3 linked regions of the Magnetospirillum sp. XM-1 genome follow. The protein of the gene in region 3 interacts with the protein of the main gene of each other region in a pairwise test. Links are inferred from orthologs where the notes say so. Each region holds a gene or a part of one and is shown on either strand. Other genes may lie near its edges.

What was found.
Region 1: the proteins of XM1_RS14450 (region 3) and XM1_RS03935 interact in binary tests that used the Escherichia coli proteins (3 or more experiments, as listed by UniProt). The link is inferred for Magnetospirillum sp. XM-1 from one-to-one orthologs.
Region 2: the proteins of XM1_RS14450 (region 3) and XM1_RS21655 interact in binary tests that used the Escherichia coli proteins (3 or more experiments, as listed by UniProt). The link is inferred for Magnetospirillum sp. XM-1 from one-to-one orthologs.

The regions. Positions count from the first base shown.
Region 1 is NZ_LN997848.1:803,418-806,428, reverse strand. What follows is about bases 2-2,858. They hold XM1_RS03935 (P-II family nitrogen regulator), read right to left. Parts: upstream 1,671-2,858; coding sequence 1,332-1,670; downstream 2-1,331. Other genes in these bases: XM1_RS03930 (UbiH/UbiF/VisC/COQ6 family ubiquinone biosynthesis hydroxylase), read left to right, coding at 2,002-2,858; XM1_RS03940 (ammonium transporter), read right to left, coding at 2-988. Also shown: more of XM1_RS03940, read right to left, coding at 1-1; more of XM1_RS03930, read left to right, coding at 2,859-3,011. UniProt on the Escherichia coli protein: Involved in the regulation of nitrogen metabolism. Regulates the activity of its targets by protein-protein interaction in response to the nitrogen status of the cell.
Region 2 is NZ_LN997848.1:4,747,611-4,750,459, forward strand. What follows is about bases 1-2,695. They hold XM1_RS21655 (P-II family nitrogen regulator), read right to left. Parts: upstream 1,670-2,695; coding sequence 1,331-1,669; downstream 1-1,330. Other genes in these bases: glnA (type I glutamate--ammonia ligase), read right to left, coding at 1-1,250; XM1_RS21660 (aminotransferase), read left to right, coding at 1,907-2,695. Outside these bases: more of XM1_RS21660, read left to right, coding at 2,696-2,849. UniProt on the Escherichia coli protein: P-II indirectly controls the transcription of the glutamine synthetase gene (glnA). P-II prevents NR-II-catalyzed conversion of NR-I to NR-I-phosphate, the transcriptional activator of GlnA. When P-II is uridylylated to P-II-UMP, these events are reversed.
Region 3 is NZ_LN997848.1:3,123,666-3,126,819, reverse strand. The notes cover bases 151-3,150. They hold XM1_RS14450 (nitrogen regulation protein NR(II)), read right to left. Parts: upstream 2,212-3,150; coding sequence 1,090-2,211; downstream 151-1,089. Other genes in these bases: dusB (tRNA dihydrouridine synthase DusB), read right to left, coding at 2,211-3,150; ntrC (nitrogen regulation protein NR(I)), read right to left, coding at 151-1,084. Also shown: more of ntrC, read right to left, coding at 1-150; more of dusB, read right to left, coding at 3,151-3,154.

The sequences.
Region 1 (3,011 bases), 2.3 Mb from region 3 along the record:
CGTCCACGAAGCCGGCGGCAGGCGTGATGGCGACCAGACCGGCCACGGCGCCCGAGATGATGCCCAGAGCGGACGGCTTCTTGCGCAGCAGCCACTCGGCGAACATCCACGACACGGCGGCGGCGGCGGCACCCACCTGGGTCACGGCCATGGCCATGCCCGCACGGCCGTCGGCGGCCACGGCGGAACCGGCGTTGAAGCCGAACCAGCCCACCCACAGCAGGGCGGCGCCGATGATGGACAGCGACAGGTTATGGGGAGCCATGTTGTCGGTGCCGTAGCCCTTGCGCGGGCCGATGACCAAGCAGGCGACCAGACCGGCGATGCCCGCGTTGATGTGGACCACGGTGCCGCCGGCGAAGTCCAGCACGCCCATGGCGCCCAGGAAGCCGGTGGCGGTGCCCTTCTCGTCCATCATCCACACCCAGTGGGCGATGGGGGCATAGACGATCAGCAGCCACAGGGTCATGAACACCAGCATGGAGGAGAACTTCATGCGGTCGGCGAAGGCGCCGGTGATCAGGGCCGGGGTGATGATGGCGAAGGTCATCTGGAACATCATGAAGACCGATTCGGGAATGGCGTTGGGCAACGCCAGCGAGCCCTTCTCGAGGCCGTTCAGCAGGAAGCGGTCCAGGCCGCCGATGAAGGGGCTTTCGCCGGTGAAGGCCAGCGAGTAGCCGACGATCACCCACAGCAGGGTCACGACGCAGGTGATGGCGAAGCTCTGCATCATGGTGCCGAGCAGGTTCTTCTTGCGCACCATGCCGGCGTAGAACAGCGCCAGGCCGGGGATGGTCATCAGCAACACCAGGGCGGTGGAGGTGAGCATCCAGGCGGTGTTGCCGGTATCGACCGCGGTCGGAGCGGCGGCCACCGCGGCGGCGGCGGGAGCGGCGGCTTCCTCGGCGCCCGCCACGGAGGCGAGAAGCGTCAGGCCGAGCGCGGGGCCTACGCCTAACAGGACGGACTTCAAACGATTGCTCATGGTTACCCCCGAAGCGGCTCAGCAAGTGAACGGTTTGATCGGCCTTCGATGATCCTCGGGCTCGATCGGCTGCCCTTTCAGTAACAAGAACCGTGCCAAGTGCGGGAAAAGCCCGGAATTCCGCGATTTTGTCCCCGACACGACCTTGGTGGTCCATGAAGGGGCGCATGCATGATGAAGTTTTGGGCAGCCAAATCAGGGCGTGGTGAAAAATTGTGCTTTATTAATATTGTGCGGGAAATGCTTCAATTCCAGGCATTTGATCCCCGCCGACGGGCAAAACAAAAGCCCGGAAGGATTGGGCCTTCCGGGCTTCGAGGGCTTGCACCGCGATATGGAAATATCAAAGCGCTTCCGCGTTGCTTTCGCCGGTACGGATGCGATAGGCCTGCTGGATCTCGGTGACGAACACCTTGCCGTCGCCGATCTTGCCGGTGCGGGCGGCGGTCTGGATGGCTTCCACCACGCGATCCACCAGGTCGTCGTTGACGGCGACCTCGATCTTCACCTTGGGCAGGAAGTTCACCACGTATTCGGCGCCACGATAGATTTCGGTTTGGCCCTTCTGGCGGCCGAAGCCCTTGACCTCGCTCACGGTCAGGCCCTGGACGCCCAGCGGCGTCAGGGCTTCGCGAACTTCGTCGAGCTTGAAGGGCTTGATGATGGCCATGATCAGCTTCATCTTAGGGTCCCCATGCAATTCCTGAGGATCCGTCGTTCCGGTGCGGATTCCGCCGATGACCTGGCGGGCCGGAAAAACGAATCACGGTTGATCGGTCGCAAGCCTTCTTGCGAATGTTCCGCTTCCCCTTCCCATTCAAGCGGCATGCCGAAATCGCCGGTTCATTTGAAATTGGTGAAAAATACCGCTTCGCCAAGGCGTTGGACCGGGCCCCCTTGGATTATCCGCTCGAATCTTGGGCGCTTTTCCCCCCATTTGCCTGTTTCCTCGGCGATTGCCTAATCCATTGCCCCGCTTGCACCCGCCAGCCAGGGGTGGCAGAACAATTCTCATGAGCAGCTCTTCTCCCTTGCGCGTCGATGTCCTGATCAACGGCGGCGGCCCGGTCGGCGCCCTGCTGGCCTGCGCCCTGGGCAAGGCCGGCATCCGCGTGGCGGTAGTCGAGGCGGCTCCTCCGGCAATCCTCGCCCGGCCCGGCACCGACGCCCGGGCCATCGCCATCGCCTATACTGCGCGCAAGGTGATCGCTGCCGCCGGCGCCTGGGACGGCATGAAGGACGAGGCGGGCGAGATCCTGGAAATCCGCGTCACCGACGACGGCTCGCCCCTTTACCTGCATTACGACCACCAAGATATCGGCGACGATCCCCTGGGCTGGATCGTCCCCAATCCGGCCATCCGCCGCGAATTGCTGGGCGCGCTCGCCCGCGCGCCCTCGGTCCACCTGCTGGCCCCGGCCCGGCTGAAGCGCCTGGAGCGCCTGGCCCACCGGGTCGAGGCCGAGCTGGAGGACGGTCGCGTCATTCACGCCGCCCTGGCGGTGGCCGCCGACGGACGCGGCTCCGTGCTCAGAAATCAGGCGGGCATCAAGGTGAGGCGGCGCGACTACCATGAAAGCGGCATCGTCTGCATCATGGCCCACGAGCGTCCCCACCACGGCATCGCCCACGAGCGCTTCCTGCCCGCCGGGCCCTTCGCCATCCTGCCGCTGGCGGGAAACCGCAGCGGCATCGTGTGGACTGAAGCCAACGACGTCGCCGCCGCCATCTGCGGCCAGGACGACGGGGCCTTCCGCGCCGAGCTGGCGGCCAAAGTCGGCGGCTTCCTGGGCGAAGTGACGGTGGAAGGAGCGCGCTTCCACCATCCCCTCACCCTGCAATTCGCCGAGAGGATGATCGACCACCGCCTGGCCCTGATCGGCGACGCCGCCCACGGCATGCACCCCATCGCCGGCCAGGGCATGAACATGGGCATCCGCGACGTGGCCGCCCTGGCCGAGGTCATCGCCGACGCCATGCGTCTCGGCCTCGATCCCGGCGGGCCGGACGGGCTGGAGCGCTA
Region 2 (2,849 bases), 1.6 Mb from region 3 along the record:
CGCAGCGAGCCGCACACGGTCGGAACCTGGGACAGCTCCTCGGGCGGCAGGTCGTACAGGTTCTTGTCCATGGGATCGCCGGGGTGGATCTTGTTGGCGATACCGTCCAGGCCGGCCATCAGCATGGCCGAGAAGGCCAGGTAGGGGTTCGCGCCGGGGTCGGGGAAACGAACTTCCACGCGCTTGCCCTTCGGCGAGGCCGAGTAGGGGATGCGGCAGGAGGCCGAACGGTTGCGGGCCGAGTAGGCCAGCAGAACCGGGGCTTCGAAGCCGGGGATCAGGCGCTTGTAGCTGTTGGTCAGCGGGTTGGTGAAGGCGTTGATGGCCTTGGCGTGCTTGATGATGCCGCCGATGTAGTACAGAGCGGTATCCGACAGGTCGGCATAGCCCGAACCGGCGAACAGGGGCTTGCCGGCCTTCCAGATGGACTGGTGGACGTGCATGCCCGAGCCGTTGTCGCCATAGATCGGCTTCGGCATGAAGGTCGCGGTCTTGCCGTAGGAGGCGGCGACGTTGTGGACCACGTACTTGTAGATCTGGATCCAGTCCGCAGCCTCGACCAGGCCGCCGAACTTGATGCCCAGCTCGTGCTGCGACGAGGCCACTTCGTGGTGGTGCTTCTCGATGGGCAGGCCCATCTCACCCATCACGGTCAGCATCTCGGCGCGCATGTCGACGTGGCCGTCCACCGGCGGAACCGGGAAGTAGCCGCCCTTGACGCCCGGGCGGTGGCCCAGGTTGCCCTCGGCGAAGTCGCGGCCCTGGGCCTCGACGCCGTCTTCCGAGCGCAGCTCGTAGTAGCCCTTGTTCATGCCGAGTTCGTACTTGACGTCGTCGAACACGAAGAACTCGGCCTCGGGGCCGAAATAGGTGGCGTCGCCCACGCCCGAGGACTTCACATAAGCCTCGGCGCGCTTGGCGATGGAGCGCGGGTCGCGGTCATAGAGCTGGCCGGTGGCGGGCTCGACGATGTCGCAGTTGATGATCAGCTGCGACTGGGCGGCGAAGGGATCCATGACGGCCGACGAGGCGTCGGGCTTCAGGATCATGTCGGACTCGTTGATGCTCTTCCAGCCGGCGATCGACGAGCCGTCGAACATGATGCCTTCGTTCAGCATGTCGGCGTCAACGGTGCACACATGCTGGGCGGTGTGCTGCCACTTGCCGCGCGGGTCGGTGAAGCGGAAATCGACGTACTTCACGTCGTTTTCCTTGATCAGTTCGAGGACCTTCTTGATGTCGTCGGACATGGTCACATTCCTGAGAGTTGAGAGTTGAACACGCGTTCCCGCCCCGCCGCCCTACCAAGAGCCGCGGGAGGGATGAAAACTCAGATGGCGTCGCTGCCGCGCTCGCCGGTGCGGATGCGGATGGCCTCTTCCACCGTGGAGATGAAGATCTTGCCGTCACCGATGCGGCCCGTATGGGCGGCCTGCTGGATGGCCTCGACGGCGCGCTCCACCAGGTTGTCCTCGATGACCAGCTCGATCTTGACCTTAGGCAGGAAATCCACCACGTACTCGGCGCCGCGATAGAGCTCGGTATGCCCCTTCTGCCGGCCGAAACCCTTGGCCTCGGTCACGGTAAGGCCCTGGAGGCCGACCTCGTGAAGGGCTTCCTTCACCTCGTCGAGCTTGAAGGGCTTGATGATGGCTTCGATCTTCTTCATGAACCCGCCGTCTTTCGGATTGGCGTTGCGAACCCGCGTCAAAACGCGCGACTCATTTAGCACGCATCGTGCCACTTCGGCCACCCGGAAAAGCGCCCGAATTCCAGGAATCTCCAGACAAAGATGCCCTATTTTCAGGCATTTGCGCCTATTTCTCGGGCAATTCGCTTCCCCTTCACCCGGACCCGCCTTCCAGGCTAGGCTTAAGCGTCCAGATTCCTTGCCGGAGCAGCCCCGTTGAAGCCCGCCAACTCCATTCTGTCGTCGTTCGGCACCACCATCTTCGAGACCATGTCGCGCCTGGCCCAGGCCCATGGCGCCGTCAACCTGGGCCAGGGCTTCCCCGAAGGCCTCGAACCCGCCGACGTAATCGCCAAGGCGGCCGAGGCGGTAACGGCGGGGCCCAACCAGTATCCCTCCATGATGGGAACCCCCGACCTGCGAACCGCCGTCGCCGCCCATGACCGGCGGTTCTACGGCCTGGAGCTGGACCCCATGGCCGAGGTGATGGTGACGTCCGGCGCCACCGAGGCCCTGGCCGCCTGCCTGTTCGGCCTGATCGAGCCGGGCGACGAGGTGGTCCTCATCGAGCCGCTTTACGATTCCTATCTGCCCATCATCCGCCGGGCGGGCGGCACGCCTAAGCTGGTCCGCGTCGAGCCGCCCCATTGGGATCTGCCGAGAGAGGCGCTGGCCGCCGCCTTCTCGCCCAGGACCAAGCTGATGCTGCTCAACACGCCGATGAATCCGGCCGGCAAGGTGTGGGGGCAGGACGAGTTGGAGTTCGTCGCCGGCCTCTTAGAGCGCTTCGACGCCTATTGCGTCTGCGACGAGGTCTACGAGCATCTGGTCTATGACGGCCGCCGGCACGTGCCGCTGATGACCCTGCCGGGCATGCGGAGCCGCTGCCTGAAGATCGGCTCGGCGGGCAAGATCTTCTCGCTGACGGGCTGGAAGGTGGGCTGGGTCATCGCCGAACCGCACGTCCTGGGCCCGGTGGCCAAGGCCCACCAATACCTGACCTTCACCACGCCGCCCAACCTGCAGGCCGCCGTGGCCTGGGGCCTGGGCAAGGAGGATTCGTACTATGACGGGCTGGCCGCCATGCTGGCCGAGCGCCGCGACCGCCTCACCGCCGGTCTGGAGCGGGTCGGCTTCCAGGTGATGGCCACCGGGGGCA
Region 3 (3,154 bases):
GCTCGCGTACGTTGCCGGGCCAGCGGTGCTTGCGCAGCCGGTCCATGGCCTGGCCATCGATGGTCTTGGCCGGCAGGCCTTCCGAGCCAGCCTGGGCCAGGAAGTGGCGGATCAGCTCGGGGATGTCCTCGGAGCGCTCGCGCAGCGGCGGCAGGCGGATGGGCACCACGTTCAGGCGGTAGAACAGATCCTCGCGGAACAGGCCCTGGCGGATCAGCTGGGTCAGGTCGCGATGGGTGGCGGCGACGATGCGCACATTGGCGCGGATGGGGGTGCGGCCGCCCACCGTGGTGTACTCGCCCTCCTGCAGCACGCGCAGCAGCCGGGTTTGGGCCTCGGGCGGCATGTCGCCGATCTCGTCCAGGAACAAGGTGCCGCCCTCGGCCTGTTCGAAGCGGCCGGCGGCCCGCTGGGTAGCGCCGGTGAAGGCGCCCTTCTCGTGGCCGAACAGCTCGCTCTCGATCAGCTCGCGCGGGATGGCCGCCATGTTGATGGCGACGAAGGGACCGTTGCGGCGCTTGCCGTAATCGTGCAGCGCGCGGGCCACCAGTTCCTTGCCGGTGCCCGATTCGCCGGTGATCATCACCGAGAGGTCCGTGCTCATCAGCCGGGCCAGGGTGCGGTAGATCTCCTGCATGGCCGGCGAGCGGCCGATGAGGGGCAGCTTCTCCTCGTCCTCGGCCCCCGCCGCCTCGGTCGGCGCGGCGCGCGGCGTCGAAAGCGCCCGGCCCACCACGTTGACCAGCTCCTTCAGGTCGAAGGGCTTGGGCAGGTATTCGAAGGCGCCGCGCTGGGTGGCCTTGACGGCGGTCAGCAGGGTGTTCTGGGCGCTCATGACGATGATGCGCAGCTCGGGCCGGATCTTCTTGATGCGCGGCAGCAGGTCCAGACCGCTTTCGTCGGGCATCACCACGTCGGTGATCACCAGATCGCCCTCGCCTTCCGACACCCAGCGCCACAGGGTCGAGGCATTGCCGGTGGTGCGCACCTCGTAGCCGGCGCGGCCCAGGGCCTGGGACAGCACCGTGCGGATGCCCCGGTCGTCGTCGGCCACCAGAATGGTGGCGGTGGTGGTGGTGGTCATGGTGTTCACTTGCCGTCCCCATCCTGGACCATGGGCAGCATCACCCGGAAGATGGTCCGCCTTGGCACGCTGTCGAATTCGATCACGCCGCCGTGGTCGCCGATGATCTTGGCCACCAGGGCGAGGCCCAGGCCGCTGCCCGACGTCTTGGTGGTGACGAAGGCGTCGAACAGGTTGGGCTTCAGGTCCTCGGCGATGCCGGAACCGTTGTCCTGGATGCTGACCACCAGCGGCAGGTGGCGCCGGGTCTCGCTGCCCGGCAGGGCCAGACGCACGCCGTGCTGGTAGCCGGTGGAGACGATGATCTCGCCCCCTTCCTCCGGCACCGCCTCGGCGGCGTTCTTCACCAGATTGAGGAACACCTGCACCAGCTGGTCGCGGTCGCCCAGCACCGGCGGCAGCGACGGGTCGTAATTCTCGATGACCCGCACATTGCGGGCGAATCCGGCCTCGGCGATGCGCCGCACGTGTTCCAGCACCCGGTGGATGTTGACGGCGCCGCGCTCCACGGTGGGATTGTCGGAGAAGGCCTCCATGCGGTCCACCAGGGCGACGATGCGGTCGGCCTCGTCGCAGATCAGCCGGGTCAGCACCCGGTCCTCTTCCCCGGCGTTCTGCTCCAGCAGCTGGGCGGCGCCGCGGATGCCCGACAACGGGTTCTTGACCTCGTGGGCCAGGATGGCCGCCATGGCGGACACCGAGCGCGCCGCGTTGCGGCTGGTCAGCTGCGCCCCGATCTTCAGCGCGATGGATTGCTCGTGCAGGCTGATCACCACGGCGCCGGCGGTCTCGATGATGGGCGAGACCTGCACGGTGACGGTGCGATGCCCGGTGCGCGGCGTGTCCAGGGTCACGCCATGCTCGGCCACCGAGATGTTGCCGTCGCGGGCCTGGGTCACCAGGGACAGGATGGGCGAATCGGGCGGCAGGAAATCGGTGGCCGGGTGACCGATCAGGTAGGCGGCGCCACAGGCGAACAGCTGCTCGGCCGAGCCGTTGGCGTAATGGATGCGGTTCTCGGAATCCAGCGCCAGCACGGCGGCGCCCAGCGCGCTCAGCACGGTGGCCGGGTCGAAGGTGGAACTGGACAGGCCGCGCTTCAGGGCCGCAACGATGGGGATCGGCATCAGGCGGCGGCCTTTTCCAGCAGGGGAGCGTAGAAGTCGGCGATGACCCGGCGCATGACCTCCGGGTCGTTGGTGCGGTTGATTTCGGCGCGGAACTCGGCCGAGCCCGGCAAGCCCTTGGAATACCAGCCCATATGCTTGCGCGCGATGCGCACGCCCGGTTCGGTGCCGTAATGGACCAGCATGGCATCCAGATGGCCCAGGATGATCTCCATCTGCTCGGGCAGCGTCGGGTCGGGGCGCCGCTCGCCGGTGGCCAAGTAATGGGCCACCTGCCCCGGCAGCCAGGGACGGCCATAAGTGCCGCGTCCGATCATCACGCCGTCGGCGCCCGACATTTCCAGCATGCGCACGGCGTCGTCGATGCTTTCCACGTCGCCGTTGCCGATCACCGGAATGGAGACGGTGCGCTTGACCTCGCCGATGAAGGCCCAGTCGGCCTGGCCGGTATACATCTGGTTGCGGGTGCGGCCGTGCACCGTGACCATGCGGATGCCGCATTCCTCGGCCACCCGGGCCAGGCTGGGAGCGTTGCGGCTGTTCATGTCCCAGCCGGTGCGCATCTTCAAGGTGACGGGAATGTCCACCGCCTTGACCACGGCGCTCATGATGCGGGCCGCCAGATTCTCGTTGCGCATCAGGGCCGAGCCGGCCTCGCCCTTCAGGGCCACCTTCTTCACCGGGCAGCCCATGTTGATGTCGATGATGGCGGCGCCCAGATCCTGGTTCAGCTTGGCGGCCTCGGCCATCACCTTGGGCTCGCAGCCGGCCAGTTGCACCGACATGGGGAATTCTTCCGCCGTGTGTTGGGCCATCTGCATGGTCTGGCGGTTCTGGCGGATCATGGCCTGGCTGGCGATCATCTCGGAGACGACCAGACCGGCCCCCAGGCGCTTGACCAGCCTGCGGTTGGGCATGTCGGTGACGCCGGCCATGGGCGCCA